DNA from 4 places in the Neorhizobium sp. T6_25 genome. Region 1 is predicted to be linked to each of the others. Evidence: predicted binding sites of a transcription regulator. Region 1 holds the regulator's gene; each other region holds the start of a gene.
What was found. Region 1 encodes LexA, which represses DNA repair genes until DNA is damaged. Its sites were predicted from a motif close to TGTTCNNNNTGTGTTCNG; they were not measured.

Region 1 (2,201 bases):
AACATCAGGAAGTCGGGCGCCCGGTCATCACCCGCAAAAGCCAGCCGGAAGCTCGCCTGGGTTTCGGAACCGTCGGCCAAGGTCATCGCGCGGGAGAATTCCAGCACGTCGCCTGCCGAGACGCCACGCATCTTGAAACGCGCGTGATCGGCCATCGCGTCGCGCGTGGCGGCAACGAGCGCAGAGAAGCCCTGCCTGTCGCGTCCCTTGCGGAAAGCCAGATCGCGTGCGGTAAAAACGTTGCCGCGTTTGGCGGCTGCGCTCGCATGACGGCGATTGGCAAGAGCCAGCGGCTCCAGATAGCTGCCATCCGAGAAGAACACACAAGCATTAGCCGTGCCGAAAGGATGAAAAGCATCGGGCGCAACTGTAAAACCAAGCTTCGTGAGCCGGGAACGCGCAGCGGTAAGTCCCGCCACCGGCAGCACGAGATGATCGATTGGTCTTGCGTTCACGCGAGGGCCCCCGGAATTGGAATCGCAAAGCTACTTTGGCAGCGGGCTCGCGCCGCGCAAGTGGTGTGGCTCGAGATATCTGGCACGCATCTATGAAGAAAAAATCATCATACTTCACAGAAATTTAGGGACTTGCAGAACACATATGGAACATATAGTGTCCGTTCTGGATTTGTTTCCGACTCTGAGGATGCCAAAAGATGCTCACGCGCAAACAACAGGAATTGCTTCTGTTCATTCACGAACGCATGAAGGAATCCGGCATCCCGCCGTCATTCGATGAAATGAAGGACGCTCTCGACCTCGCGTCCAAGTCCGGCATTCACCGCCTGATCACCGCGCTCGAGGAGCGCGGCTTCATCCGCCGCTTGCCGAACCGGGCCCGGGCGCTCGAAGTCATCAAGCTGCCGGAAGCCTACTCGCCGAGCATGCAGCCACGGCGCGGTTTTTCGCCGAGCGTCATCGAGGGAAGCCTCGGCAAGCCGCAGCCGGTAGCAGCCCCTCAGAAACCCGCCGCCAACGACGATTCACCGAACGCCACGACCGTTCCGGTCATGGGCCGCATCGCTGCCGGCGTGCCGATCTCGGCGATCCAGAACAACACGCATGACATCGCCGTGCCGGCCGAGATGCTCGGTTCCGGCGAGCACTATGCGCTCGAGGTCAAGGGCGATTCGATGATCGAGGCCGGCATTCTCGACGGCGATACCGTGATCATCCGCAACAGCAATACGGCCAATCCGGGCGATATCGTCGTGGCGCTGGTGGACGATGAGGAAGCGACGCTGAAGCGTTTCCGCCGCCGCGGCGCCTCCATCGCCCTCGAAGCCGCCAACCCAGCCTATGAAACCCGCATCTTTGGGCCGGACCGGGTGAAGATCCAGGGCAAGCTCGTCGGCCTCATCCGCCGGTATCACTGATCATCTGCCGGAGCGGTTCCGGCAATGAGCTATCGAAACCTTGGCTTCGCCAATCATAGTGGCGGTGCCGGCTCCAGGGCCGATCTCCGCCCGCCATGGCGGCACGGATCTGCCAGCGCCGAATGTCGGTCGCGCCGTTGATGGAAATCTCCAGGGCGCCGGTCTTGCGAAGCGTGGCACTATTGATCATCAGGGCGCCGGACCGGCATTGGTCGAAGCGGGCACGCGGCGCAATGACAAGACTGGCGGCGTCGCAGGCGGCACCCGCATAACGGCCGTCCTCGACTGCGATAACGATGCCCTTGCCCGTGCTTGCCGCACACCAGGCCGTCGGCTCGCAGGTGAAGCGGCCGGCAGGCGCCTGTTTTATCTTCGACTTTGCCGTTTCGAATTGCTGCGGGGTCAGTTCAGGGCGCTCGTTGATTTTCTCGCCGGGCCGCTTGTCGTCGGGTGGCTTGTCCCTGAATGGCGACATTTCAGGCTTGGTCGGATCGCCGAGCAGAAGCGCCCTCTTCCATTGTCCGTAGACGAAGTCGGGCGGGCGGGCGCGATTGGTGACGACCCCTTCCCCGTCTACAAGTGCGACCATCGTCCCGTCTTCCGAGATCAGGATATCCGGCAGCGGCATCGACCGCTCATGCCAGGAAAGCAGCAGAGCGGTCACCATCAACGGCAAGCCTATCAATCTCAGTCTCGTCCTCATGAGCGTCAGCAGCAGAAAACCTGCCGTCGACACGGTCAGGAACCAGGGATGCTGTCGCCCTATGCCGACATCGCCGCCCCAGGCGGCGACGTGTTTGGCGATGGCGATCACCCACCCCAGGCC
Region 2 (2,201 bases), on a different contig from region 1:
CGCCAATCCCGACAATCCGATGGGAAGCTGGTGGGATGCCGACAGCATCGTCGCTTTTGCCAAAGCGCTGCCGGAAACCTGCCTGATGATTCTCGACGAAGCCTATTGCGAGACCGGCCCGGCCGGCGCGACGCCTGATATCGCCGCCCTGATCGACAGGCCGAATATCATCCGCACCCGGACCTTCTCGAAGGCCTACGGCATGGCCGGCTCGCGAGTGGGTTATGCGATCTCGACGCCCGGCACTGCCGAGGCCTTCGACAAGATCCGCAATCACTTCGGCATGAACCGGATCGGCATCGCCTCGGCACTCGCGGCGCTGAAAGACCAGGCCTACCTCTCTCAGGTGATTGGGCAGATCAAGGCCTCGCGGGACCGGATCGCGGCCATCGCTGAAACCAACGGCCTGAAGCCGCTGGCGTCCGCCACCAATTTCGTGGCGATCGATTGCGGCCGCGACGGCGCCTATGCGCGCTCGATCGTCGATGGGCTGATGGAGCACGGGGTTTTCATCCGCATGCCGGGTGTCGCGCAGCTCAACCGCTGCATCCGCGTCAGCACAGGCCCGGAATCGGACATGGCGCTGTTCGAAGAAGCGCTGCCGAAGGTACTGAAGAGCCTTTAGGCTATACGAAAAACGACCGCGCCGGCCTTGTTCCTGCCGGTCGCGGTCTCAATTTCCGACGATCGTCCCCGTCCAGACCGACCGTCCTGTTTCCCGATCCCCTCTTGGGTGCTGTCTTTTGGATTGTTCTCCCGCCGGCCCTCTTGCGGGGCCGGTCAATTCGTCGACCACGGCGCTCCCTGAAGGCGCTCAGTGCATGGTCATCCATTCGCGAGCGGCGCGGAGTGCCGCGGCCAGCTGCATCTTGCTCATCGTCTGAGCGAGGTCGGCGCGCAATTCGGCGGCGCGATCGGAGCCCTTGATCGCGGCGATGTTGAGCCATTTGTGTGCGGAGATCAGATCGACGTCGCAACCACGACCGGTCGCATACATCAAGCCCATTTCGCAGAAAGTGTCGGCGCGGGTTTCGCCACCCATGGTGGCCATTCCGGAATTGTTCATTTCAAAGCGTGCCATCGGTTTGATCCCTGTTAAAGCCTGTTGTTCGTCGTCTGCCCTGTTTTTTGCCCTTTCGGGCTCCATCCGGATCACCGTCTTGAAGCGGCTGTTTTGATCCTTCCGGCCGGCGGTTTTTTCCGCTCGTTTGATGACTTCACTATGCGCCCAACCTTCCAAAAGACGCCTAAAAAGCATGATTAATTCAACGAAAACAAAGTTCAAACGCTTCGTAAATTTGAGTTTTTGTTAAACATGGGATGCCTTGCATTTTAAGGAATTCGCGGAGATTTTTACGAAAAGTTTAGGAAGCGATTTAAACCGATCGCTAACTACGAATACGGTTCGGTTCGGTGAACCTGTCTCCAGGGCTGTGGAAAACCCGGCCTTCCCGAGCGCTGAAATTCCGCCATATCGGGCCAAACCCATATTTACCTTTACGTGTGCGTAAGATAAATTTCGGCACGAGTTCGTCCGGAGGGGTGCGAACTGAAGGAAACCGCGCCGTCTGTCTGCTCTCGAAGAGCTCAGCGGCGGAAGCGAAGGAGGAGAACAATCATGATGCGCAGACTGATGCTTGTTGCAGTGCTGACACTTGCCGCGACCGGAGCCCGAGCCGCAGAGCCGATCGAAGGCAATTGGAAGACCGCCAGCGGCGAGACCGCGGTGATCGGCAAATGCGGTACCGCCTATTGCGTGACGCTGAAGACCGGCAAACATTCGGGCAAGCAGATCGGCAAGCTCTCCGGCAAGGACGGCGAATATAGCGGCGAGATCACCGATCCCGCGGAGGACAAGACCTATAGCGGATCCGGATCGGTCAGCGGCAATTCGCTCAAGATGAAAGGCTGCGTCCTCGCCATCCTTTGCAAGTCGCAGACGTGGACGCGCCTCTAAGCCGATCGTCCAAATATCGTCCCCTATAAGAAGTGCAGCGATGGCCGCGCCGGCAACGGCACGGCCGTTTTTCGTTTCCAACCGTCAAGAGGTGCCCTAATATTTTGCTGCGCCGCATCAAGAAAAGGCAATTTGGTCACGCAAACGGCATCGATTCTGGGCGTAAAAATCCGCAAAATTTCGATGTCACAGTTTTGTGAAAAGCTTGAATACCCCTTGAACACGATTTACGCCACATAAAAGC
Region 3 (2,201 bases), on a different contig from region 1:
TGGTTCGTCCTTCTTGGTGAACAGCCACTTGTCCTTGCGCTTTTTGCCTTTTTCGGTTGGTTCGGTGAACTCGTAGAAACCATCGGCGACGATCAGGCATCGGTTGGAATCGAACTCGCGTCCATCGGAGCGGAAATTATAGACCGGCCGCTTGTTCTGGCCAGGCCAACTCCATCGGCGCTGGACGAGGTCCGCCTCGTCGCGCGTTCCCTCGATTGTGCGGATGATCGGCGCCATATCTGTGATCTTGATGTCTTCGCGTGCCTCAACGTTCGGTGCACCTTCACCAAAGCGGATCTTGATCTTGAGATGGGCGAAGTCCTCCACAATCGACGCCACGTCCACCATCAGCCGATAATCATTGCACATGCTTTCCTCGCAGTTCTTGTTGTGAAGCGTGGTTCTTGCTATGTTCTACATATGATGAACGCGAAGGTTTTCCAGTCCGACGCCCCGCTCGACGAGCGCCGCGTCATCATAAGACGGCATGACGGCGATGTGGAGATGGTGGAGCTGCCCTGGGGTTTATGTCCGCTCGATGGCGGCCCACGCGCGGCCAATGTCGTCCGCTCTGAAGAAAGGACGTTTCCAACCCACCGCTGCCTGGTGCCGGCATCCGAGTTTCGCCATCGCAGTGGGGCGAGGAACTTCTGTTTCTCGCTCAAGAACGGTGACTGGTTCTATTTCGCGGGTATCTGGCGACAGGCGTCCATCGGCTGGCCCGAGGCCTATGCCATCCTGACCGTCGAGGCGAATGCCGACATTGCGCCCTATCATGACCGGCAGATGGCGGTGCTGACACGGGATCAGCGGATGGACTGGCTCGATGGGCTTCTACCGGAAGAGGAAATCCTGCGGCCACTCCCGGCAGGTACATTCCGCGTCAAGCCTCTTTCGAACGCTTCGTTCCAGTCAAGATTGGCGGTCTAAAGCGCGAGCCGCAACTGCGGCGCTTATCAACTGCGTTGCGCCAGTGAGGACAGCAACATGTCGGGCGGGGGGCCATGACCGTCCGGCCGCTTGATCCGCGACGTTTTGTCGGCGGGGTGCCCTCATGCGCGGGGATCGAGAAGAAATTTGCAGACACTACGACCATCCCGACTTGTCCCCTGCAATTCACACCAAGGATAGCGAGCGCTCGCACCGCTTCAAAAAAATCTGCCGGCCGCTATTGGGCTGATTCCCATGGGTATTCTGCGGATTTCTAATGTTCAGGATAATATTCCCATTCCTCCGGTTGCTTGACTCTTTTATTCGGCCGGAACAGAAAGAGAACATCCGCATTTTGTCTGACATGATGTCGGCCGCCAACGCGACCTTGAAGGGAGCCGTGAACGATGACTGCTGCCCGCGAAAGGGTGATTTCCGATCTGCGCGAGCGCATTGCCTCGCTGGAGGGCGTGTCAGCCAGAAAGGCTGGCTGTCTGTCCTTTGGGGTGCCGGAAATCGATGCGGTCCTGCCGGGAGGTGGCCTAGCCTATGGCGCCCTGCACGAATTTGCCGGCGGCGGGTCGGGCACGGTGGATGGTGCAGCGGCAGCGCTCTGTGCCGCAGGGATCGCGGCCCGCACCAAAGGCCCGATCGTCTGGTGCCTGACGCGGCCAGACCTGTTCTTTCCCGCGCTCGCCCAGGTCGGTCTCCATCCCGACCGGGTGGTCTTTGTCGAGTCCGACAAGGAGGAAGACGTTCTGGCAAACATGGAGGAAGGGCTGTCCTTCGGTGGGCTCGGCGCCGTCGTCGGTGAACTCGTTCGCCTGCCGATGGTCAGCTCGCGCCGGCTGCAGCTGGCGGCCGAGCAAACGGGCACGATGGCGCTTGCCGTCCGACGCTGGCGACGGCAGACGGAGGCCAATGATTTCGGGCAGCCGACGGCGTCGACCACGCGGTGGCGGGTGAGCGTCATGCCGTCGGAGGAATTGCCGGTGCCGGGTGTGGGGAGGGCCCAATGGCTGCTGGAACTGATGCGCGTAAAAGCGGGTGAATGTGCTGAGTTTCTCGTGAGGGCGTGCGATGACAAGGGTCGTCTCGATCTATCTTCCGGATCTGCCGACGGATCGCATTCGTCGCGCCGATCCGTCTATTCTTCCTGAACAGGCGATAGCCGTGATCGCCAAGAGCGGCTCGAAACGCTGGGTGTCGGCCGCCGACGCCGCCGCCCGAAAAGCCGGCGTGCATGTCGGCATGCCGGCGGCCAAAGCACA
Region 4 (2,201 bases), on a different contig from region 1:
TTCCGCCGGATCGTCGGTGGCGCCGGTGAAGCGCGGCAGGATCGGATTGCGGGTCTTCAGCACGAAAGAGCAGCGCCGGGCGATCTCGACGGTGTTTTCAAGCGCCTCCGGCAGGTCGGCGAACAGCTTTGCCATCTCGGCGCGGCTCTTCAGATAATGGTCCGGCGTCAGGCGGAACCGGGTGTCGTCCGAGACGATCGCATTATGGGCAACCGCCATCAGCGCGTCATGGGCATCAAACTCGGACTTGGTGGGAAAGAAGGCCTCGTTGGTCGCCACCAGCGGCAGGTCGTGGTCGTAGGCGAGCGTGACGATCTTGTGCTCGTGGCGCCGATCGTAGGCGCCGTGGCGCTGCAGTTCGACGTAAAGCCGATCGCCGAAGATCTCCTTGAGTTTCAGCAACCTCGCTTCGGCAAGCGTAGCATTGCCTTCCTTCAGAGCCATGTCGACCGGCCCGCTTCCGGCCCCGGTCAGCGCGATCAGCCCCTCGGTGCCGCCGTCCTCCAGCCAGGAGCGGCTGATATGGATGGACTGATGCCCCTCGTCGCCGAGATAGGCGCGGCTGATCAGGTCGACGAGCCGTTCGTAACCGACGGCATTGGCCGCCAGCACGACGATCGCCGGCAGCTTGACGAGCTGCTGGTGGCTGTTGCGCCGCTCGTCCGACTGGTCTTCCATATCGATCGACAGCTGGCAGCCGATGATCGGCTGCAGACCGTCGCCGATCGCCTTCTGGGCGAATTCCAGCGCGACGAAAAGATTGTTGGTGTCGGTGATCGCGATCGCAGGCTGATTGTCCGCGATCGCCTTCGAGAGGATCTTCTTGAGCGGCAAGGCGCCCTCGAGAAGCGAGTAGGCGGAATGGACGCGCAGGTGAACGAATTGAGGGCTGGTTCCCAGCTCTTCCGATCCCGATTTTACGTCCATTTTGTCTGCCATGTCTGCGCCTTACCCGTTTGATGAAGCGGGAACCATCTCATGAATCAGGCTATTGTCCGGCGCAGAGCTTTGAGAGTCCAGTTCGGAATTCCCTCCTCAACGCCTTTCGGCAGAGGGACCGACTGGATGTCCGGTCACATGGCCATCATGATCATGGAGAGGCTGGCCACGAAGGTGGCGATGGAAGCGAATGCGGCAATGTCACGAAGCAGGTCAGTCATCGTCGTCTCCCGTGTTCTCTTATGTTTTTAATTTGTTCTCATTTTGTTTGAGAGTCAATAAAAGAACAGACCGGAAACAAACATATCGCGATATCCTCCCTCACCTGGTAAACAAGGCATTAACGGTGGGATTTTCGGCCGGATCGGCGCATGCGGATACGTCCGGACTGGAATGACCATCCGGGCATGAGCAATTTCGGACGGGGCGCTGAAAGCTGCCTCGAGGGAGTGTCGGTCATGCCCGGATAGACTGGCGCCTGGAGGGTGGATCCTGGGGTCATCCTCGGGTTTAACCCGAGGACGAGGATGACGGAGGAAGGGGCGGAGCACACCACTCAACGGCGTCATCCTCGGGCTCGACCCGAGGATCTATCCGCACAGATGCCCGCCTTCTTCACATCTCGACGACTTTGCCGCCCTCGATCGTCACGCGGCGGTCCATGCGGCTAGCGAGGTCGTGGTTGTGGGTGGCGATCAGGGCCGCAAGGCCCGACTGGCGCACCAGGGCTTCCAGAGCGTCGAAGACATAGGATGCGGTCTTCGGGTCGAGATTGCCGGTCGGTTCGTCGGCAAGAAGCACGCGCGGGGCGTTTGCGACGGCACGGGCGATCGCCACGCGCTGCTGCTCGCCGCCGGACAGTTCGGAGGGGCGGTGCTCGGCGCGATGGCCGATGCGCATATAGTCCAGAAGCTGGGTTGCCCGCTCCTTCGCCTCGGCCTTGGAAAGACCGGCGATCAGCTGCGGCATCATGATGTTCTCGACCGCGGAAAACTCCGGCAGGAGATGGTGGAACTGGTAGACGAAACCGATCTGGTTGCGGCGCATCGCGGTGCGCTCCGCATCGGGAAGTCCGTTGCAGGCACGCCCGGCGAGAAAGACCTCGCCGGCGTCGGGGTGTTCTAGCAGTCCGGCGAGATGCAGCAGCGTCGACTTACCGGTGCCCGACGGGGCGACCAGCGCGACGATCTCGCCGGTCTTCAGGTCGAAATCAGCCCCCTTCAGGATCGAAAGCGTGGTCTCGCCCTGGCCATAGTGACGTT

Region 2: a site for LexA is predicted at 1,271-1,288, ahead of C5L10_RS27085 (sel1 repeat family protein). Genes of this name have one in related genera too.
Region 3: a site for LexA is predicted at 1,260-1,277, ahead of C5L10_RS24775 (ImuA family protein). Genes of this name have one in related genera too.
Region 4: a site for LexA is predicted at 1,183-1,200, ahead of dnaE (DNA polymerase III subunit alpha). Genes of this name have one in related genera too.

What each region holds. Positions count from the first base shown of each region.
Region 1 covers NZ_PVBL01000007.1:188,022-190,222, reverse strand. The annotation lists gene C5L10_RS12150 (VOC family protein) at 1-455, opposite strand, end outside; gene lexA (transcriptional repressor LexA) at 656-1,375, shown strand; gene C5L10_RS12140 (ComEC/Rec2 family competence protein) at 1,356-2,201, opposite strand, start outside.
Region 2 covers NZ_PVBL01000027.1:41,447-43,647, forward strand. The annotation lists gene C5L10_RS27080 (pyridoxal phosphate-dependent aminotransferase) at 1-625, shown strand, start outside; gene C5L10_RS27085 (sel1 repeat family protein) at 815-1,081, opposite strand; gene C5L10_RS27090 (DUF2147 domain-containing protein) at 1,619-1,957, shown strand.
Region 3 covers NZ_PVBL01000023.1:52,638-54,838, reverse strand. The annotation lists gene C5L10_RS24790 (SOS response-associated peptidase) at 1-369, opposite strand, end outside; gene C5L10_RS24785 (SOS response-associated peptidase family protein) at 421-930, shown strand; gene C5L10_RS24775 (ImuA family protein) at 1,338-2,090, shown strand; gene C5L10_RS24770 (DNA polymerase Y family protein) at 2,011-2,201, shown strand, end outside.
Region 4 covers NZ_PVBL01000015.1:24,564-26,764, reverse strand. The annotation lists gene dnaE (DNA polymerase III subunit alpha) at 1-927, opposite strand, end outside; gene C5L10_RS19610 (ABC transporter ATP-binding protein) at 1,555-2,201, opposite strand, start outside.